2 linked regions of the Hoeflea sp. 108 genome follow. The protein of the gene in region 1 interacts with the protein of each later gene in a pairwise test. Links are inferred from orthologs where the notes say so. Each region holds a gene or a part of one and is shown in the gene's direction. Other genes may lie near its edges.

Region 1 (10,903 bases):
CACAGCTCGGCGTCGATGGTAACGTGAGCGCGGCCGTTGACGCGCAGCGTCGTGCCAGAGCCCGGCACAAGAAACAGCAGCGCCACTTTGGGATCCCTGATGATGTTCTTCAGCGAATCGGCACGGTTGTTGCCGCGCCTGTCGGGCATCATCAGCGTGCGCGGATCATGGATGCGGACAAAGCCCGGAAGATCGCCGCGCGGCGAGCAGTCCAGTCCCTCGGGCCCGGTGGTTGCCAGCGAAACGAAGGGCGAGGCCTCGATGAAGGCCGCATACTCAGGGATGACATGGTCGAGTTCCTTCACCAGCGAGGTTTCACCGGGAAGGCCGTAGAGCGCTTCGAGTTCTTCAACCGTCGAGATCACCGACATCGTCCTGCCTTTCGCTGTGCGCGTGGTCCTTAGCCGACAAGTGTGAACTGGCGACGACAGCCCTATCTGTCGCGGGAAAGCCCCTTCTCGGCCAGCTCGTCGAGATAGGCCTGCCAGCGCGTCTGCTTCTCGTGGCCGAGCGTGTGCAAGTAGTTCCAGGTGAAGATGCCGGTGTCGTGGAAATCGTCGAAGGTGATGCGCACGGCGTAGTTGCCCACCGGCTCGATCTTCAGGATCGCAACATCGCGTTTGCCCGGCACGGTCACGCGCTGCTCCGGCGAATGGCCCTGGACCTCGGCCGAAGGCGAAAGCACGCGCAACAGCTCTGCCGGCAGCTCGAAGGGATGGTGATCTGGGAAAGTCACCGTCAACAGCTTGCGGTCCTTGGAGACCCTGAGTTCCTTTGGCGCTGACATTTCTGCTCCCTGAATGACACTTCCGGTTACGCCCAAACCGCACCGATTGGCAAGCATGCCCTGCCCTTGCTAGCGTGTTGCTGGAAACCTGGCAGCGAGACTGGCTGGAAGGAGTTTGAAATGCGGAACCTGGCCTTCAAAATGCCTGTGGTCGCCGGCCTCCTCGCCCTTGCGGCAGCGCCAGCCGCATATGCGGTCGACGACTGCTCGAGCGCCAGCAACCAGGCGGCCATGACCGAGTGTGCCGACAAGGCGCTGATCGCGTCGGACGCCGAGTTGAATGCGCTCTACAAGCAGATACAGGGCCGGCTGAAGGACGACCGGGCGGCGTCCAAGCTGCTGGTCAGTGCCCAGAGGTCCTGGGTCGCCTTCCGAGACGCCGAATGCGAATTCTCCAGCTCGGGTGTTGCCCAGGGCTCCATCTACCCAATGACGGTGCTGCAATGCAGGGACGGCATGACCGAACAACGGATCAAGGACTTCCGGAACTACCTCAAATGCGATGAAGGCGACACGAGCTGCCCGGTTCCATCAGCAAATTGATAGGCGATCCGGCTTCGAAAAATGCAATAATGGCGGCGTGGCCGGCAAAGATTGCCCTGCCAGCCAGCTAAATGTTACCTGAACAGGGCCCTTGGCACTTGAAGGGTAATGTTTTTTGAACGACATGAAAGAGAGCGGTCTGGGAAACCGCTTGCAGGGAGTGAGCAGAGGCGACATGGGAATGCACGACACCAGCATGATCGACCCGTTCGGGCGTGCGATTTCCTATCTGCGCGTGTCGGTGACCGACCGCTGCGATTTCCGTTGCACCTATTGCATGGCCGAGGACATGGCCTTCCTGCCCAAGAAGGACCTGCTGTCACTGGAAGAACTCGATCGGCTCTGCACCGTCTTCATCGAAAAAGGCGTGAAGAAGCTGCGTCTCACCGGCGGAGAGCCGCTCGTGCGCAAGAACATCATGCATCTGGTGCGCCAGCTGTCGCGCCATCTCGAAAGCGGCGCGCTTGAAGAGCTGACTCTGACGACCAACGGCTCGCAGCTGTCGCGTTTCGCCAGCGAACTAGCCGATCGCGGCGTGCGCCGCATCAACGTGTCGCTCGACACGCTCGACCCCACTAAGTTCCACGCCATCACGCGCTGGGGTCACCTTGCCAAGGTAATGGAAGGCATCGATGCGGCACTTGCCGCCGGAATCCATGTCAAGCTGAACGCCGTTGCCCTTAAGGGCTTCAACGACCTGGAAATCCCTGAGATGATGCGCTGGGCCCATGGCCGCGGTATGGACCTGACGGTCATCGAAACCATGCCGATGGGCGAGATCGACGCCGACCGCACCGACCAGTACCTGCCGCTGTCGCTGCTCAGGGCAAGCCTCGAACGCCAGTTCACGCTGAAGGACATCCCGTTCAAGACCGGTGGTCCCGCCCGCTATGTCGAGGTCGCCGAGACCGGCGGCAAGCTCGGCTTCATCACGCCGATGACGCATAATTTCTGCGAAAGTTGCAACCGTGTCCGCCTGACCTGCACCGGCACGCTCTATATGTGCCTCGGCCAGGAAGACGACGCCGATCTGCGCGCACCGCTGCGCGCTTCAGAGGGCAACGAGCTGGTTTCACGGGCAATCGATGAAGCGATCGGCCGCAAGCCCAAGGGGCATGATTTCATCATAGACCGCCACACCAACCGCCCGTCCGTATCGCGCCACATGAGCGTCACCGGCGGCTGACGGCACGGCGCCACTAACCGCGCAAGCATTGGACTTCCATAGAAGGAGTGGGTGGTATGGCTTACCGGCTGGCAACGATGCTGCCCGCAATTTCCTTGTCATTGGCGGTTGCAGCACCTGCTGTGGCAAAGCCCTTCATCTACACCAACGCCCGCTTTGGACCTCGGTGACGTTTCCGCGCGACATCTTCATCGATCGGTTGCCACCGCCCGCCAATGGCGACGGCATGACATTCACTGCCGCGGATGGGGCAAGTCTCGCAGTCTATGGCTCCTACAATGCGCTCGAGCAGACACCGGCCCAACTCGCCGATTTCAGTTCCGAAGGCATGAATGTCACCTATCGCAAGGTGGGCAAGGACTGGGTCGTGCTGTCAGGGCATGACGGCAATTCCATTTTCTACCAGCGCCTCGAATTCGGTCGCAGCGGTGTCATTCACGCTTTCCTGCTCAAATATCCTGCCACGGCCAAGGCGAAATACGACCCGCTCATCGGTCGTATCGCCGACAGTCTCAACGGTCCGTGACGCAATTGCCGGGCTGGTCCATGTGTTTGGCATTGCTGTTTGGCGCGGCTCTGCTTAAGCCGTAGGCAACAGCAGCAATGGAAGGCTCAATTGCCACTTTCCTCGAATGTTCGCGGCGCCAGCTTCATGGTTGTCGCGATGGCCGCCTTCACCTTCAACGATACGCTGAGCAAGCTTGCTGCCCAGACGATCAATCCCGGCCAGCTGATGCTGGTGCGCGGCGTCTTTGCCACTGTTCTCATCAGCCTGTTGGCCTGGCACCGGGGAGCGCTCAAGGGCGCCCGCGACTACTGGCACCCCATGGTGCTGCTGCGCCTGATCGGCGAGGTCGGCGGCACTGTCTGCTTCCTCGCGGCCCTGCCCCATCTGCCGCTCGCCAACATTTCGTCCGTGCTTCAGGCCCTGCCGCTTGCAGTTACCATGGGGGCGGCGCTGTTCCTCGGCGAAGGCGTCGGCTGGCGCCGATGGCTGGCCATCGTGGTCGGCTTCGGCGGCGTGCTGATCATCGTCCGGCCCGGCTTTGACGGCTTCAACGCCTTTTCGCTGCTGGCGCTGCTTTCGGTTGCTTTCTGCGCCGTGCGCGACCTGGCGACCCGCCAGATTCCCGGGCATGTGCCCTCGCTGTTCGTTTCGACCGTCACCACCATCGTCATCACGCTGACCGGCGCATTCACCATCGTGCCCTTCGGCGGCTGGACGCCGATGCCGCTGGAACTCGTGATGTACCTCGGCGGCGCGGCAGTGCTGGTGCTGTTCGGCTACCAGTTCGTCATCATGGCGATGCGTGAAGGCGAGGTCTCGTTCATCGCGCCCTTCCGCTACACGGCGCTCATCTGGGCGATCTCGCTCAGCATCTTCGTCTTCGGCGACATTCCCGATACCGCCATGATCACGGGTGCCGCAATGATCGTCGCGTCGGGCCTCTATTCGCTCTATCGCGAGCGCCTCGTGGGCAAAGGTCGTCCCGCGGCCGAAAGCACGAGCCCGACAATGGCTCCGGACGGCGTGTGATGACTGCTATCGCAGGCCTCATCCTTGCGGGCGGACGCTCCAGCCGCATGGGCGGCACCGACAAGACCCTGCTTGCGCTCGGCGGGCGACCGATGATCCGCCATGTGCTCGACCGGCTCGCGCCGCAAGCGTCGCCTGTCGTTATCAACACCAATGGCGATCCGGCGCATTTCGCGCATTTCGGCGCCGAGGTGATTGCCGATACGATTGCAGGTTACCAGGGACCGCTGGCCGGGGTTCTGACCGGGCTCGAATGGGCAAAGGAGCTCGCCGGCGTTACCCATGTGCTGAGCGTCGCCGGCGACACGCCGTTTTTCCCAGCCGACCTGGCCCAGAAGCTCGCCCATCATGCAGTCGAGGACCGCATCGCTGTAGCGGCTTCCAATGGCCGCGTGCACCCGACCTTTGCACTGTGGCCGGTGTCGCTGCGCGTCGCCCTTGCCGGCTTTCTCCAAGGCGCCGACAGCCGTCGCGTCATGACCTTCATGGAACAGGCGGGCATGGCCGCAGTCGACTTCCCCGAGATGCGTTTCGGCAATGCCAGGGTCGATCCGTTCTTCAACATCAACACGCCCGACGATCTCGCCGAGGCGGAACGCCTGCTCGCCGGAGTTGAATGATGACCCATCGTGTCTTCGGCATCACCGGGTGGAAAAACTCGGGCAAGACGACCCTGACCGAGCGCCTGGTCACCGAATTGACCGGGCGTGGCTGGAAGGTCTCAACCATAAAGCACGCCCACCACGACTTCGACATCGACAAGCCGGGCACCGACAGCTTCCGCCACCGCGAGGCCGGCGCAAGCGAAGTCGCCATCGTCTCGGGACGCCGCTGGGCGCTGATGCATGAACTGCGCGGCGAAGACGAGCCGACACTGGACGAAGTGCTCGGCCGCATCGCTCCATGCGACATGGTGCTGGTGGAAGGCTACAAGCGCGAGGGCCACCTCAAGATCGAGGCCCGCCGGATCGAGGCCAAGGACCGCGCGCCGCTGGCGCCGAACGATCCGTCCATCGTGGCGGTTGCAGCCGATCATCAGGTCGAAGGAGAGAATGTTCCCGTCTTCGGCATCGACGATATCAGGGCCATCGCCGACTTCATCGAGCAACGCCTGGGCCTTGCAAAACACTGACGCTACGTCAGCCCGAATGCTTGCAACCAGTGTAACAAAAGCCCGATTCACGATTGATTTCTAACTGAAAACAGTGGGAGTATCCCCGCCATCAACGGAAGGAACGCTTCCGGCATCCGGCGATTGGGACAGGTAACGACCGGAAGCGTACAGAGAGGAGCATTATGAGGATTTCCACGCGTATCGCCTTGGCCGCCACTGCGGCACTCGCGCTCACCCTTGGAGCTGCGCAGGCGCAAGACAAGAAGATCACGATCGCCACCGAGGGCGCCTACCCTCCCTTCAACAACCTGACCTCCGACGGCAAGCTGGTCGGCTTCGACGTCGACATCGCCAACGCGCTTTGCGACGAGATGAAGGTCAAGTGCGAGATCGTCGCCCAGGAATGGGACGGCATGATCCCGGCGCTTCAGGCCGGCAAGTTCGATGCCATCATCGCCCAGATGTCGATCACGCCCGAGCGCAAGGAAAAGATCGACTTCTCGAAGAAGTACATCAACACGCCCGCCGTGATCGCCGCCGCCAAGGACAGCGACATCAAGGGTGTGACCAAGGAAGACCTGGCCGGCAAGACGATCGGCGTGCAGGGCTCGACCATCCACTACAACTACGCCGAGAAGGTGTTCACCGACAGCACCATCAAGTCCTATCCGAGCGCGGAAGAATACAAGCTCGACATGGCCAATGGCCGTCTCGACGCCGTCAGCGACGATCTCGTCTCGATCTCGCAGTGGCTTGAAACCGCGGATGGCGCTTGCTGCAAGATCGTCGGCACCATTCCGAACATGCCTGAGATCCACGGCGAAGGCGCCGGCGTCGGCGTCCGCAAGGGCGACACCGCCCTGGCCGATCAGTTCACGGCGGCCATCGCCGCGATCCGCGCCAACGGCAAGTACAAGGAAATCAACGACAAGTACTTCAAGTTCGACGTCTATGGCGACTAAGCCCATAGCGGCCTGAAGGATTGACGGGCGGCGGGACAAGCTCCCGCCGTTCGGCTAACATGGACATAACAACAAGCCGCCGCCAAAGGCGGACCGCCTCCCGCAAGGTGAGGCAAAAGGGGACAGTCGACCGATGCAGAGCATCTGGGCGCTTCTAAGTTTCGGGCCAGAAGGCTGGGGCAGCGCCCTTGCCTACGGTGTCTTCACCACCGTCTCGCTCGCTCTCGTCACATTGCCGCTGGGCCTGTTGATCGGTTTCCTGGTCGCGCTCGCCAAGCAGTCGAGCGAACCGTCCATGCGGCTGGCCGGCAACATCTACACCACCATTTTCCGTGGCCTGCCCGAACTGCTGACGCTGTTCCTTGTATTTTACGGCGCGCAGATCGGCATTCAGCAGGTTGTCCGGCTCATCAGCCCGGACACCACGGTGGAAATCAACAGCTTCATCGCCGGCATGGTCGCGCTCGGCGTCGTCTTCTCGTCCTACGCCAGCGAAGTGTTCCTGTCCGCCTTCCGCGCCATTCCGCGCGGGCAATATGAGGGCGGCTATTCGGTCGGGCTTTCGCCACGGCAGACGATGCGTCTGGTGGTCCTGCCGCAGCTCGTGCGCATCGCCCTGCCCGGCCTGACGAATCTCTGGCTGATCCTGCTCAAGGACACCGCGCTGGTGTCGGCCATCGGCCTGACCGACATCCTGCGCCAGGCGAGCATCGCCTCGCGGGTCACCAAGGAGGCCTTCCTGTTCTACAGCGTCGCTTGCCTCATCTACCTGGCCCTCGCCATCATCTCGTCTTTCGGCATCCGCGCCATCGAGCGCAAAGTCGGCAAGCGGGAGGCCGCACGATGAACGCTTCGACCGAAACGGTGGAGAAAGTTCAGCGTCCGCCCGCACCGCCGCGCGGATGGCCACGGGAGCGCATTCTCGGCTGGGTCTTCGTCAGTCTCTGGATCGCCCTTGGTATCGCCCTGGTCGCCTATCTGATCAGCGCCTGGAACCCCGAGCTCTTCAACAAATATGCGCCGAGCTACCTGTCCGGCGTCCGCGTGACGTTGACGCTGGTTGCGATCTCCATCGTGCTCGGCTCGATCCTGTCGCTGCCGATCTGCTATGCGCGCATGTCCAGCAACCGCGTGCTGAATGCGATCTCCTACGGCTACGTCTATTTCTTCCGCGGCACGCCGCTGCTCGCCCAGACATTCCTGATCTATTACGGCTTTGGCTCCTTCCGCCCGCAGCTCGAGGCCATCGGCCTTTGGGGATTTTTCCGCGAAGCCTGGTATTGCGCGGTGCTTGCATTTGCGCTGAACACGGCTGCCTACCAGGCGGAAATCCTGCGCGGCGCCATCGAGAGCGTCGGCAAGGGGCAGTGGGAAGCAGCCTCCGCGCTCGGCCTGTCCAAGCTGCAGACGATGTACAAGGTGATCCTACCGCAGGCGCTGGTCGTGGCTCTGCGTCCCTACGGCAACGAGATCATCCTCATGGTCAAGGGCTCGGCCATCGTCGCCATCATCACGGTCTATGACCTGATGGGCGAGACCAGGCGCGCATTCTCGCGCACCTTCGATTTTCAGACCTATCTGTGGGCCGCCCTGCTCTACCTGTCGATGGTTGAGGCGTTGCGTCACGGAGTGGACTGGATCGAGCGCCGGATTACTCGCCATCTGCATCGCTAGCCGGCTCTGGCGTCATAGTCCTGACGAATCTGCCCAAGTCGCTCTATGTGTTTGAAACGACGCATCGTGCCTTCCGAAAATCGATTCCGATTTTCGTGCCGATGCGCTAGACCACGGGGCAACGAACAGCGTTTTGAAAGGGTCTGGCATGGCATCGGTCGCGTTCCTGGGTCTCGGGGTCATGGGCTATCCCATGGCCGGTCATCTCAAGAACAAAGGCGGGCACGACGTCACCGTCTACAACCGCACCGCGGCCAAAGCCGAAAAATGGGCAGCCCAGCACGGCGGCCGCCATGCCCCGACCCCAGCTGAAGCGGCCCGGGACAAAGATTTCGTCTTCGCCTGCGTCGGCAACGACGACGACCTGCGCTCGGTAACGATCGGCGCGAACGGCGCGTTCGACGCGATGAAGAAGGGCTCGGTGTTCATCGACAACACCACCGCATCGGCCGAGGTCGCGCGTGAGCTCGCCGCGGAGGCCGAAGCGCGTGGCTTCCACTTCCTCGACGCCCCCGTCTCTGGCGGCCAGGCCGGCGCCGAAAACGGCGTGCTGACGGTCATGGTCGGCGGCGACCAGGCAAGCTTCGATCGCGCCAGACCAGTGATCGACGCCTTTGCCCGCATGGTCGGCCTGATGGGCCCGGTGGGCTCCGGCCAATTGACCAAGATGATCAACCAGATCTGTATCGCCGGCCTCGTCCAGGGCCTGGCCGAAGGCATCCATTTCGGCAAGCAGGCCGGGCTCGATATCGAAAAGGTGGTCGACGTCATTTCCAAGGGCGCGGCCGGTTCCTGGCAGATGGAGAACCGTCACAAGACCATGAATGCCGGCAAGTATGATTTCGGCTTTGCCATCGACTGGATGCGCAAGGATCTCGGCATCTGCCTGGCCGAAGCCGACCGCAACGGCGCCAAGCTGCCGGTGACCGCGCTGGTCGACCAGTTCTACAAGGACGTGCAGGCGATGGGCGGCGGCCGCTGGGACACCTCGTCCCTGCTCGCCCGACTCGAGAAATAGAGCCGCCACATGGCGCTGTCGCCGGCATCGACCGCAGACGAGATCGTGGCGCATCTGCACACGCTCGCCTCGAACGAAAGCCGTGCGAGCATGGCCCGCCTCGGCATCGTCACCGACTTTGCCCTCGGCATCTCCAACGCCGTGCTCAACCCGATCGCGCGTCAACTGAAGCGCGATCACGTCCGCGCCCGAGTCCTATGGACTAGCGACGTCCGCGAGGCGCGCCTTCTGGCGATCCTGACCGACGAGCCATCGAAGGTCACGCGAGCGCAAGTCGATGCAATGGCCGCCGGGTTCGGCAGCTGGGAAATCGTCGACCACGCGGCTTATCTCATCTGCGAGGCAAAGCTCGCACACGAGATCATCCCGGCCTACGCGGCGGACGAACGCGAGTTCGTGTGCCGCACGGCCTTCTCGACCATCGCAACTGCGGCCGTTCATCTGAAGAAGGAACCAGACGACACGTTCGTCGCCTGGCTCGACCTCATTGAGGCTCGCGCAGGCGATGACAGGAACTTCGTCAAGAAGGCAGTGAACTGGGCGCTGAGACAGGTCGGCAAGCGCTCGCTTGCCCTTCACGCTCCGGCACTTCGGCTGTCGGAGAAGCTGGCCGCCCTGGACAACAAGGCGGCGCGCTGGATCGGCAAGGACGCCGTACGCGAACTCACCGATCCGAAGACGCTTGCGCGCATCGACGCAAAGCGCTGATCAGGCGGCGCTTGCGCCGCTTTCCTTGTCGAGCAGCATGTAGTCGAGCGGCATTTCGGTCGTGTACTTGATCTGCTCCATGGCGAAGGACGACGACACGTCGCGGATCTCGATCTTGGCGATCAGCCGCTTGTAAAAGGCGTCGTAAGCGCCGATATCGGGCACGACCACACGCAGCAAATAATCAACGTCACCGCTCATGCGGTAGAACTCGATGACCTCGGGAAACTCCTGAATCACTTCGGAGAACCGACGAAGCCACTCATGGCTGTGAGAATTGGTACGGATCGCCACGAAGACGGTGACGCGCGCATTGATCTTCTCGGGATCGAGCAGCGCTACGCGACGCTTGATGACGCCCTCTTCCTCCAGCTTTTGGATGCGGCGCCAGCAAGGCGTGGTGGACAGTCCGACTTTCTTGGCAACGTCGGCCACGGCCAGCGTAGCGTCCTCCTGGAGGAGGCGGAGAATTTTTCTGTCGAGGCGGTCCATTTTTGGCTCCGTTAGAAAAGGTTCGCCATAATCGTGATAATCAGACCATCATACAAGAAAGGAATTCTCCACGCACCCCGCATTCGCGGTTATTATTTGCGCGCGCCGGCATGCAGACGACGCCGGATTTCTGTCCTAAGGAAAGGCAGCAATTCCATTTCGAACCACGGATTCCGTTTGATCCAACCTGTGTTGCGCCAGGAAGGATGAGGCAAAGGCAGGACGTGCGGCGAAGACGAGCGCGCCCAGGCAGCCCGCCAGTCGGCCACGGTATCGGTCAGAGACCGCGCCCTCGCCGCCTCCATGTGCCAGCGTTGCGCATACTGCCCGATCGCCAGCACGACATCGACCTGCTTCATGCCCGCCATCAGCCGCGCGCGCCAGGCAGGGGCACATTCGCGCCGTGGCGGCAGGTCGCCACCCTTTTCGTCCTGCCCGGGAAAGCAGAAGCCCATCGGCACGATCGCGAACTTGTCTGGGTCGTAGAACTCATCAGAACTGACTCCCAGCCAATCGCGCAGCCGGTCACCCGACGCATCGGTGAACGGCGCGCCGCTGAGATGCACCTTGGTGCCCGGCGCCTGTCCGGCGATCAGGATGCGAGCCGAGGCCGAGGGCACCACCACCGGTCGCGGCTCGTGCGGCAATGGCTTGCCGACAGGCTGTTCCACGCAGATGCGGCAGGCCTTGATCTCAGCGACAAGTTCGCCGAGTTCCATCGAGATCGTCACGCGGCGGCACTCGGCCGTGCGGACAGCGCGGCATGCCAGCGCCGCACGTTCGAAAGTTCCTCGGGCACTGCAATGCGCGCGGGCTTCATGAAGTCGATGGCAATCAGTCCGGTGATATCGGCAATCGAGAGCGCATCTCCGGCAGCGAACT
Region 2 (10,886 bases), 170 kb from region 1 along the record:
GTGCCGATGGCCCAGACTGGTTCGTAGGCGATGATCGCATTGGATGGGGTAGCGGTGCCGGGCACCGAACCTTCGATCTGGCGCGACAGCACCTTCAGGGTTTCCCCCGTCTCGCGTTCGGCAAGCGTCTCGCCGATGCAGATGACGGCGACCAACCCTGCCCGCCATGCGGCTTCCGCCTTGGCGCGGACGACATCATCGGTTTCACCATGGTCGGTGCGGCGTTCGGAGTGGCCGACAATGACGTGGCTCGCGCCTGCATCCTTCAGCATCTCGGCCGAGATATCGCCGGTGTGGGCGCCGTTTTCCCTGGCGTGGCAATCCTGGCCGCCCGCCTTGACCGGCGTGCGATGGAGGATTTCCGAGGCGCGCGACAACAGCGTCGACGGCAGGCAGAGCAAAGCTTCGGTGTCGGCGTCGAGGCCGCTCATGAAACCGCCCGCAATGCTCCGCAATTCATTGAGCGATGCGCTCGTGCCGTTCATTTTCCAGTTGCCGGCAACGAGTGGGCGAATTCCTGGAGTCATGTGCTCTTCCCTCGACATCTAACTACGCTCGGGCACCCTCACTACCAAAATCAGGCCACAAAGCAATCGACACTGGCGTCGAAGGACGCTATTGCGCTTCGTTCATGCAGGCGCATGCGAGAATGCGCGAATACGGGATCTGAATATGCTCGAAACGATGCGAAGTGCCGCTGGAACCTGGGTCGCGAAGCTGCTGCTTCTGCTGCTTGTGGTGAGCTTCGCCATCTGGGGCATTTCCGGACGCATGCTACACGAATTCGGCGGCGACAAGGTCATCACCGCTGGCGGCACCTCTGTGTCCGCAGTCGAATATCGCCTCGCCTACGACCGCCAGCTCAATGTCATGTCGCAGCAGTTCGGCCAGCGCCTGACTGCCGAACAGGCCAAGGCGCTCGGCATCGAGAACCAGGTCGTGGCGCAGCTCGTTGCAGGTGCGGTGCTCGATGAGCAGGCGCGCAAGCTCGGCCTCGGCCTGTCCAAGGACCGCCTGGCACAGCTGACCTGGGACGATCCGACCTTCAAGGGTCCCGATGGCCAGTTCGACCGCCGTGCATTCGAATACATCCTGCGCCAGATCGGCATGCGCCCCGAGGACTATCTTAAGAACCGCGGCCAGGTCGCCGTGCGCCAGCAGATCGTCGAGGCCGTTTCCGACGGCATGAAGGCGCCCGACACCTTCCTGCGAGCAGTAGCCCTTTATCGCGGCGAAGACCGCACCGTCGATTACCTCACCCTGCCGAAGTCGCTGGTCGAGCCAATCGCCCCTCCGGCTGCCGACGCGCTCAAGACCTGGTTTGAGGAAAACAAGAAGAACTACGCGGCACCCGAGTTCCGCAAGCTGAGCTATGTCAAGCTTGAGCCCGAGGACATCATGGACCTCGGCTCGGTGACCGACGAGCAGGTTCGCCAGGACTACGACAAGAACAAGTCGCACTTCACCACGCCAGAGACGCGCAAGATCGACCAACTGGTCTTCGCCAGCGCCGATGCGGCCAAGGCAGCGTCGGACGCGATCAAGGGCGGCACGGCATTCGACAAGATGGTCGCCGACCAGGGCAAGACCGCAGCAGACGTCGCGCTCGGCACCGTCACCAAGGACGTTATCGCCGACAAGGCGGTTGCTGAAGCCGCTTTCGCGCTGCAGGCCAACCAGGTCAGCGACGTCATTCAGGGCGCCTTCGGACCGGTGCTGGTCCGCGTCAGTGAAGTGACACCCGAGACAACCAAGCCTCTGGATGAGGTCAAGGACCAGATCCGCAAGGACCTGGCCCTGGCGGAAGCCAATCGCATCCTGCTCGACGTGCACGATTCCTACGAAGACGCGCGCGCTGGAGGCGATTCCATGCAGTCGGCTGCCGACAAGCTGAAGCTCAAGGTCAACACCATCGAAGCGATCGACCGCGCCGGTCAGCGCCCTGACGGCACCGTCGTCAGCACCCTGCCGGACTCACGCAACCTGATCCAGGCCGTCTTCGAGGCGGAAGCCGGCATCGACAACCAGCCGCTCAACATCGGCACCAACGGCTTCGTGTTCTTCGAGGTCAACGGCATCACGCCTGCCCGTGATCGTACGCTCGACGAGGTCCACGACAAGGTTGTGGCCGACTGGACTGCCGCCGAGACGACAAAGCGCCTCAAGGACAAGGCCGACGAGCTGGCAAAGCGCCTCAAGGACGGTACCGACCTCGCCACCATCGCCTCCGAGCTCAATCTCGAGAAGCAGACCAAGCGCGGCTTGAAGCGCGAGGCCGATGACGCCGACTTCGGTCGCGAAGGTGCTGCCGCCATGTTCGAGATGGGCCAGGGCGGCACCGGCGTCGTGCCCTCGCCGACCGGCGACGGCCAGATCCTGTTCAAGATCGTCGAGGTGTTTGAGCCGGCCGGCGCCGATGCCAGCACGGTTCCGGCAGACGCGCAGAAGTCCTTCGCCACCGGCATGTCGGACGACCTGCTCGATCAGTTGGTGCAGCAACTGCAGGCCGAATACGGTGCAACCGTCAACCAGCAGGCCCTGGCCCGGGCAAGCACGGCACCGGCAAGATGAGCGCGCTGAAGCCCCATATCGCCAAGGTCGCAGCGGGAACGCCGCTCACCTTCGAGGAAGCACGCGATGCTTTCGACATCATCATGTCGGGCGAAGCGACGCCCGGCCAGATAGGCGGCTTCCTGATGGCGCTGCGCGTGCGCGGCGAAACCGTCAGCGAGATTTCGGGCGCCGTCGCCACGATGCGCGACAAGATGCTGCGCGTCGACGCACCTGCGGATGCCATCGACATCGTCGGCACCGGTGGTGACGGCTCGCACAGCGTCAACATCTCGACCGCATCGGCCTTCGTCATCGCCGGCGCGGGCGTGCCTGTGGCCAAACACGGCAATCGCGGCCTGTCGTCGCTGACAGGCGCTGCCGACGTGCTGACGGCGCTGGGCGTCAACATCGAGCTTACGCCCGAGGCCATCGGCCGATGCATCCACGAAGCAGGCGTCGGCTTCATGTTCGCGCCCGCGCATCATCCGGCAATGAAGCATGTCGGTGCGACACGCGTCGAACTCGGCACGCGCACCATCTTCAACCTGCTCGGCCCGCTCTCCAATCCGGCCGGCGTCGACCGCCAGCTCGTCGGCGTGTTCTCGCCCGAATGGATTGTTCCGGTCGCCGAGACGCTGAAGGAACTTGGCGCCGTCTCGACCTGGGTCGTTCATGGCGACGGCTATGACGAGATCACCACGACGGGCGAAACGCATGTCGCGGCCTTGGCCGACGGCAAGATCTCGACCTTCACGCTGACGCCCGAACAGGTCGGCCTCGCCAGGCACACGCGCGAAGAGCTGCGTGGCGGTGATTCCTCCTACAATGCGGCGGCATTGCGTGGCGTGATAGAGGGTGCCAAGGGTGCCTATCGCGACACGGTTCTGATGAATGCCGGCGCCGGCCTGGTTGTCGCCGGTAAGGTCGCAACCATTGGCGAAGGCATCAAGCTTGCCGCCGATGCGATCGACAGTGGCCGCGCCCGCGCCGTGCTCGACCGGCTGGTCGGCATCTCGAACGGATAGCACCATGGCCGACATCCTCCGCCGCATCGAAGCCTACAAGCGCGACGAGATCGCAGCTGCCAAGGCCCGCCTGCCGCTCGGCGAACTGCAGGCGCAGGCACGCGATGCCGACACGCCGCGCGGCTTCCTCAAGGCGCTGGAAGCCAAGCGCCGCGAGGGCCGTTTCGGGCTGATCGCCGAGATCAAGAAGGCGAGCCCGTCCAAGGGCTTGATCCGCGCCGATTTCGATCCGCCGTCGCTGGCTCAAGCCTATGCCGGGGGCGGCGCCGCCTGCCTTTCTGTCCTGACCGACACGCCGTCGTTCCAGGGCGCCCCGGAATTCCTCACCGCGGCGCGCAAGGCCTGCGCCCTGCCCGCGCTGCGCAAGGACTTCATGTTCGAGCCCTACCAGGTCTACGAAGCCCGTGCCTGGGGCGCGGACGCCATCCTGATAATCATGGCGAGCCTGAGCGACGACGATGCCAGCCGCCTCGAGGACACCGCCTTCGAGCTCGGCATGGATGCCCTGATCGAGGTGCATGACGAGGAAGAGACCGAGCGTGCGCTGAAGCTTGAATCGCGGCTCCTCGGCGTCAACAACCGTAACCTCAGGACCTTCGAGGTGAGCCTCACCACGTCGGAGCGGCTGGCGCCGATGGTGCCGGCGGATCGCGTTCTGGTCGGCGAAAGCGGCATCTTCACCCATGACGATTGTCTGCGGCTGGAGAAGTCGGGCATCGGCAGCTTCCTCGTCGGCGAAAGCCTGATGCGTCAGTCCGACGTGGCGGCAGCGACCCGCTTGCTGCTCGAAGGCGCGCAGCAAGCGGCCGGAGCCTGACATGGCAGCGGCGCTCACCCATATCGGTGCCGCGGGCGAAGCCAACATGGTCGATGTCGGCGACAAGGCCGAAACGACCCGCACGGCGATCGCCGAAGGCATGATCGCCATGCGGCCCGAGACGCTTGATCTAATCCTCTCCGGCAACGCCAAGAAGGGCGACGTGCTGGGCACAGCGCGCATTGCCGGCATCATGGCGGCCAAGCGCACGCATGAGCTGATCCCGCTCTGCCATCCGATCCTGCTGACCAAGGTGACGGTTGAGATCGAGCCGGACGAGACCCTGCCCGGCCTGCGCGTGACCGCACTTGCGCGCGTCACCGGCAAGACCGGCGTCGAGATGGAGGCGCTGACGGCTGCCTCAGTTGCCTGCCTGACCATCTACGACATGGCCAAGGCGGCCGACCGCGGCATGGTGATTTCAGGCATCCGGCTGATCGAAAAGACCGGCGGCAAGTCGGGCGACTTCAAGGCGACAGAATAGATGGCACTGCTGCCGGTCACCGAGGCTCTCGAACGCCTGCTTGAAGGTGCCGCACCCACCGGCACGGATCGGGTTACCCTGCACGAGGCAGCCGACCGCGTTCTGGCGGCACCGCTGTACGCCTTGCGCACCCAGCCGCCTTTCGACGCCTCCGCCATGGACGGCTATGCTGTCAGGGCAGCAGACATCGCCACGCTTCCGGCGAAACTTTCAGTCATCGGCCAGGCCCCGGCGGGACGACAATTCACCGGGACCGTCAGTACGGGACAGGCAGTGCGCATCTTCACCGGAGCGCCGGTTCCCGCGGGGGCGGACACCGTGGTGATCCAGGAAAACGCGCGTGATCTCGGCAATGGTGCGGTCGAAGTGCTGGAACCGACAGATCCCGGCCGCAACATTCGCCTCAGCGGCCTCGATTTCAGCGAAGGCGACCTCATCCTCGACGCCGGCCGCCTGCTCGATCCGGCAGCCCTCTCGCTGATCGCCTCCGCCAATCACCCCGACGTCCAGGTGGTGCGCGCACCACTGGTCGCGATCATCGCCACCGGCGACGAGCTTCTGCTGCCGGGTAGCACGCCCGGCCCCGACCAGATCATCTCGTCCAACGCCTATGGCGTCGCTGCAATTGCCCGCTCGATCGGCGCTCGTGTGCTCGACCTCGGCATAGCCGCCGACAGCACGGACGCCATCTCGGGGTTGGTCCAGAAAGCACTCGACGCCAAGGCCGATGTCATCGTCACACTGGGCGGTGCGTCCGTCGGCGACCACGACCTAGTGCATCGCGTGTTAACCGGCCTCGGCATGGATCTTTCGTTCTGGAAGATCGCCATGCGCCCCGGCAAACCGCTGATGTTTGGTCGCCTCGGCGCGACGCGCTGCGTCGGCCTGCCCGGCAATCCGGTCGCGAGCCTCATCTGCTCGCACATCTTCCTGAAGCCGCTGCTGGCAAAATTGGGCGGACGCTCTCACGTCGCCGACATCAGGGACGGTGTGCTCGATACGCCGATGCCGGCCAACGATCTGCGTCAGGATTTTGTCCGCGCTGTCGCACGCCAGACCCTTGATGGGCTCGTCGTCACGCCGTTTACGGTGCAGGATTCGTCCATGCTCCGGACGCTGGCCGACGCCAATTGCGCTGTTATCCGCGGCCCCTTTGCGGAACCGGCCGAATCCGGCAGTGCCTGCCGCGTGCTGATGCTGCGCTGAACAATCCCGCCGATAACCTTCACGAAATTTAAACAGTTGCGGAACACAACTGGAACAGATAGTGTTTGTTCCGGGTTTGTTTTTCTCGCGATTCCTTGGGGGCGGCGATGCTGACGCGCAAACAACATGAGCTTCTGCTGTTCATCCATGAGCGGTTGAAGGAGGCGGGCATCCCTCCATCCTTCGATGAAATGAAGGAAGCGCTCGACCTCGCCTCCAAGTCCGGCATCCATCGCCTGATCACCGCACTCGAGGAACGCGGCTTCATCCGCCGCCTGCCCAACAGGGCACGAGCGCTCGAAGTGCTGCGCCTGCCCGACTCGATTGCGCCCGGTCTCAACGCTGCCAGGAAGTTCTCGCCAAGCGTCATCGAAGGGTCGCTTGGCCGCAAGCCCGAGCCGTCGCGCCCGGCCGCTGCAAGCAACGACGACGATGCCGTGTCCGCCATTGCCATTCCAGTCATGGGACGGATCGCTGCGGGTGTGCCGATCGACGCGATCCAGCACCGGACACACACCATTTCGGTGCCGCCAGACATGATCATGGGCGGCGAGCACTATGCGCTTGAGGTCAAAGGCGACTCGATGATCGAGGCCGGCATTTTCGACGGCGACACTGTCATCATCCGGAATGCCAGTACCGCGAGCCCCGGCGAGATCGTCGTGGCCCTCGTCGACGACGAGGAGGCGACGCTGAAACGTTTCCGCCGCAAGGGCGCCTCGATCGCTCTGGAGGCAGCCAATCCCGCCTATGAGACCCGCATCTTCGGGCCAGACAGGGTCAAGGTGCAGGGCAAGCTCGTCGGGCTGATCCGCCGCTACTAGGGCAACTCCCAGAAGACGAAGCGTTTTCCGTCTCAAGTTGTGTAAGAGCAAAGACATTGAGCGTGGCCGCAATCCGAGGAGAGCGGAAATGGCGATGGTAGTCTTGAGATGCTTCGAGGCCGTATAGACCGCAGTTTCGAGCTTGCCGCATATGGCACGCTTGCCTGCGGTGGGCTATTCGGTCGTCGCGTTGTCTGGCTGTTTTCTCACCGCCTCTTGGCGATTGGGTGCAAGTCCCCTCGCCTCGCGGGAAAATTGGCGGTGCGCATGCCATGGCCGGTAGGGCTCGGTGATGGCATATTCGACCGATAGCACCGACGCGCCGCCCGCCACGACTGGCGTCAGATAGACCGCGGCGCTGCCCAGACGCGCCAGATCGCGCTTGGTCACTACGGTTGCGACCTGCCCGCCACAGACATCTCCAGCAGTCGCATCGTCGATGACGACGAGTGCAGCCGTTCGGCAGACTTGCCACGCCGCAGCAGCATTGGACGCGTGGACAACCGTCGCGCCGGATTGATGTCGAAGCGTGCACAAACCCGCGGAGCAGTGGAAGGCACTTGCGCCGGCGACGGTTTTGACGGCGTCCTCAGCTGGCGCAAGGCCTTTGGCCCGACCATTCGCAGGAAGGCTCTGCGGCGCGGCCCCAAAGCGTGGGCCATCGGCCGCCGGAGCTGCGGTCCCTCTGGTCTTCTCTGCATCCTGCGACGGCTTGCTAAGCTCTTCCACCGCCAACGCCCGCATCCAGTTGTCTGACGTGAACTGGTTTGGCCTTGGCCTGTTGACCGCGAGCTTGCCATCGTCGGTGGCGACGCCGACGAGGCGTCCATCTTCGGCCACGAGCACATCCGGCGACGGCGCGACGCCGATGACGAGCACGCCGGCCACGACGAATGGCACTGCGGCAAGGCGCAGCCAGGTCGTCGCCGTCGCAGCGACGACAAGGGCTATTGTCACCAGCACGACCGACCAGGTCGATACCAGCCCGACGGCGTCCAGCGGCGAGCGGTCGGAAATCCATTCGGCCATGGCGATCATGACGCGCAAACCGGCGCCCATGACATCGAGGAACGGCCCATCCAGTCCGAAGGGCATGGCTAGGCTGGCGAACACCGCGAACGGCATCACCAGCACCGATACGACAGGCATGACCGCCAGATTGGCGACGAGGCTGAGCGGCGACACACGCTGGAAATGCCAGGCGCCGAACACTGCCGTGGCGACACCGGCGATGATGGAGGTAGCGACAAGGCCGACTGTGGCGTTGCGCCCCCAGTGCCAGGCACGCGACCACAATGTCATCTCGCCAACAGGCTGTGCCTGCTCCTCACGGCGCTCGGACCACCAGCCATAGGCCCCGACGAGTGCTGCGGTGGCGGCAAACGACATCTGGAAGCTCGGACCGACCACCTCATGCGGCGACACCAGAATGACGATGATGGCGGAAATGGCGAGATTGCGCATCGTCAGCGCAGCACGATCAAACAGCACCGCAGTCAACATCACGGCCAGCATGACGAAGCTGCGCTGGGCCGCCACCTCTCCGCCCGAGATGAACAGATAGGCGGCAATGCCGACCAGGGCGACGACGGCGGCGTATTTCTTGACGGGATGCCGCGATGCGAAATCCGGGAAGGCGGCAAAGCCAAGACGCATAAGGAACATCACCGTGCCGGCAACCATCGCCATATGCAGGCCGGAGATCGAGATGATGTGATAGAGCCCTGTTCGGCGGAGAGCCTCATTGACATCTTCGGGGATGCCGCCACGCACGCCGACCACAAGTGCTGCCGCGATCTCGCCTTCGGCACCGCCAATACGCTGGCGGATGCGCTCAGCAACTCGGTCACGGGCATTCGCCACCCAGGCCAACATACTTTGAGTTGGCGTCTGCTCTGTCGTCGAGGCCGCCAGATCTGGCCCCTTCATGAAGAACCCGCTTGCGCCGATGCCGTCGAAATAGCTCTCGAAGGAAAAGTCGTAGCTGCCGGGGCGCACCGGCCCCGATGGCGGCATGAGCCTGGCGTAGCCCTGCACCGTCGAGCCGGCGACCAGACCTTCAGGCGCTTGGCGGGCGACGAGCCTTACCCTATCGGGGGCAAAACGCAGCCTGGGTCTCGCGGTCGTAGCCACATCGATGGTAAGGCGCAGACGCCCCTTGTCGAGATGGTCGATGTCCACCACCCTCCCGCTCAGGGTGGTCGAAACCTCGGCGCCGAGCATCTTTGTAGCCATCCTCATGGTTTCAACCTTGGCGGCGACCAGGCCGAGCGCCATGCAGGCCCAGGCCGCTAGTCCGAGATGGACGATCCTGCGCGACCGGGCCAGCACGCAAAGCGCAAGCATGAGCCCGAACGCCGCCACGAGAGGCAGCAGCTCGGGCTCATTGCGCAGGTTGAAATAGATCAACGCGCCCAGGGCGAGGAAGACCGGGACCAGCATGAATGCCGCACCGCGTTCGAGCTCGGCCTCGACGGCAAGCTGAACCCGAGCGGTTCGCAGCCTCCTGGCCAGATCCGATCCAGCCAGCCACAGACGATCCGAGACGTCCCCGAAGAGGGTTGGGGCCGTGGCTTCCGCGGCATTGCCGGGCGCGTCGGGCAGTCGTTCGGGCGCTGGGATCAAAGTCGGAAGCGCAGCCGGACGGTTCAGCAAGTCGCGCTCGCTGACCTCCACCGCCGGACTTTCTCCGGCCTGCCCCTCCCGCACCCGGTCGCCCATCGGGCCTGCCTCTTGCGCCCCTGACCTTCTATGCTACATCAACGCCACCGAAACACCATGCGCCGCCGGTCCTCCGGCCGGGCGACGCCATGCTTCCTTGGAATCTGCTATGTCCGTCGTCACCCGCTTCGCCCCCTCGCCCACCGGCTATCTGCATATCGGTGGTGCGCGTACCGCCCTGTTCAACTGGCTCTATGCCCACCACACCGGCGGCAAGATGCTGCTGCGCATCGAGGATACCGACCGCGAACGCTCGACCGATGCTGCAACCGCCGCGATCCTCGAGGGCCTGACCTGGCTGGGACTCACCTGGGAAGGTGCGCCCATCTCGCAGTTCGAGCGCGCCCCGCGCCACCGCGAAGTGGCCGAGGAACTCGTTCGCATGGGCAAGGCCTATTATTGCTACACCACGCCGACCGAGCTCGACGAGATGCGTGAAAAGGCCCGCGCCGAAGGCCGCCCGCCGCGCTATGACGGACGCTGGCGCGACCGCGATGCTTCCGAGGCGCCTGAAGGCGTGAAACCGGTCATCCGCATCAAGGCGCCGCAGGAAGGCGAGACGCTGGTGCGCGACCGCGTGCAGGGTGACGTTCGCTTCCCCAACAAGGATCTCGACGATTTCATCATTCTGCGTTCGGACGGCGTGCCGACCTACATGCATGCGGTCGTCGTCGACGACCATGACATGGGCGTGACCCACATCATCCGCGGGGACGATCACCTTACCAATGCCGCGCGCCAGACCGTCATCTATGACGCCATGGGCTGGGACGTGCCTGTGATGTCGCACATTCCGCTGATCCATGGCGCCGACGGCGCCAAGCTGTCCAAGCGTCACGGCGCGCTCGGTGTCGATGCCTATCGCGGCATGGGCTACCTGCCCGAGGCGCTGCTCAACTATCTCGCCCGTCTCGGCTGGAGCCACGGCGACGACGAGGTGATGAGCATTGAAAACATGATCGCCTGGTTCGAGATCGAGGACGTCAACAAGGGTGCTGCCCGCTTCGACTTCGCCAAGCTGGAAGCGCTGAACGGCGTCCATATGCGCCAGATGGACGACGCCAAGCTGCTCGACATCTTCGTGGCCACTCTGCCCTATCTGCCCAACGGCGCGACCGTGGCCGACGGACTCAACGACAAGACGAAAGCGCAGCTGCTCGCGGCGATGCCCGGCCTGAAGGAGCGCGCAAAGACACTCATCGAGCTCGCCGATGGCGCAGCCTTCCTGTTTGCTCAGCGTCCGCTGCCGCTCGACG

The links.
Region 2: the proteins of mobA (region 1) and glp interact in binary tests that used the Escherichia coli proteins (3 or more experiments, as listed by UniProt). The link is inferred for Hoeflea sp. 108 from one-to-one orthologs.

The regions. Positions count from the first base shown.
Region 1 is NZ_KB890024.1:2,760,485-2,771,387, forward strand. Bases 2,917-5,861 are described here. They hold mobA (molybdenum cofactor guanylyltransferase MobA), read left to right. Parts: upstream 2,917-4,049; coding sequence 4,050-4,673; downstream 4,674-5,861. Other genes in these bases: B015_RS33845 (hypothetical protein), read left to right, coding at 2,917-3,042; B015_RS0113705 (DMT family transporter), read left to right, coding at 3,133-4,053; mobB (molybdopterin-guanine dinucleotide biosynthesis protein B), read left to right, coding at 4,670-5,185; B015_RS0113720 (ABC transporter substrate-binding protein), read left to right, coding at 5,350-5,861. Outside these bases: B015_RS0113680 (pyridoxamine 5'-phosphate oxidase family protein), read right to left, coding at 1-371; B015_RS0113685 (DUF971 domain-containing protein), read right to left, coding at 434-787; B015_RS0113690 (lysozyme inhibitor LprI family protein), read left to right, coding at 908-1,330; GTP 3',8-cyclase MoaA, read left to right, coding at 1,512-2,516; more of B015_RS33845, read left to right, coding at 2,743-2,916; more of B015_RS0113720, read left to right, coding at 5,862-6,129; B015_RS0113725 (ABC transporter permease), read left to right, coding at 6,263-6,976; B015_RS0113730 (ABC transporter permease), read left to right, coding at 6,973-7,803; B015_RS0113735 (NAD(P)-dependent oxidoreductase), read left to right, coding at 7,952-8,821; B015_RS0113740 (DNA alkylation repair protein), read left to right, coding at 8,831-9,529; B015_RS0113745 (Lrp/AsnC family transcriptional regulator), read right to left, coding at 9,530-10,021; B015_RS0113750 (uracil-DNA glycosylase family protein), read right to left, coding at 10,114-10,740; B015_RS0113755 (glutathione S-transferase), read right to left, coding at 10,749-10,903. UniProt on the Escherichia coli protein: Transfers a GMP moiety from GTP to Mo-molybdopterin (Mo-MPT) cofactor (Moco or molybdenum cofactor) to form Mo-molybdopterin guanine dinucleotide (Mo-MGD) cofactor.
Region 2 is NZ_KB890024.1:2,592,968-2,603,853, forward strand. The notes cover bases 4,055-6,982. They hold glp (gephyrin-like molybdotransferase Glp), read left to right. Parts: upstream 4,055-4,879; coding sequence 4,880-6,085; downstream 6,086-6,982. Other genes in these bases: trpC (indole-3-glycerol phosphate synthase TrpC), read left to right, coding at 4,055-4,395; moaC (cyclic pyranopterin monophosphate synthase MoaC), read left to right, coding at 4,397-4,879; lexA (transcriptional repressor LexA), read left to right, coding at 6,193-6,909. Outside these bases: tpiA (triose-phosphate isomerase), read right to left, coding at 1-527; B015_RS0112750 (peptidylprolyl isomerase), read left to right, coding at 673-2,571; trpD (anthranilate phosphoribosyltransferase), read left to right, coding at 2,568-3,578; more of trpC, read left to right, coding at 3,583-4,054; B015_RS0112780 (ComEC/Rec2 family competence protein), read right to left, coding at 7,084-9,630; gltX (glutamate--tRNA ligase), read left to right, coding at 9,740-10,886. UniProt on the Escherichia coli protein: Catalyzes the insertion of molybdate into adenylated molybdopterin with the concomitant release of AMP.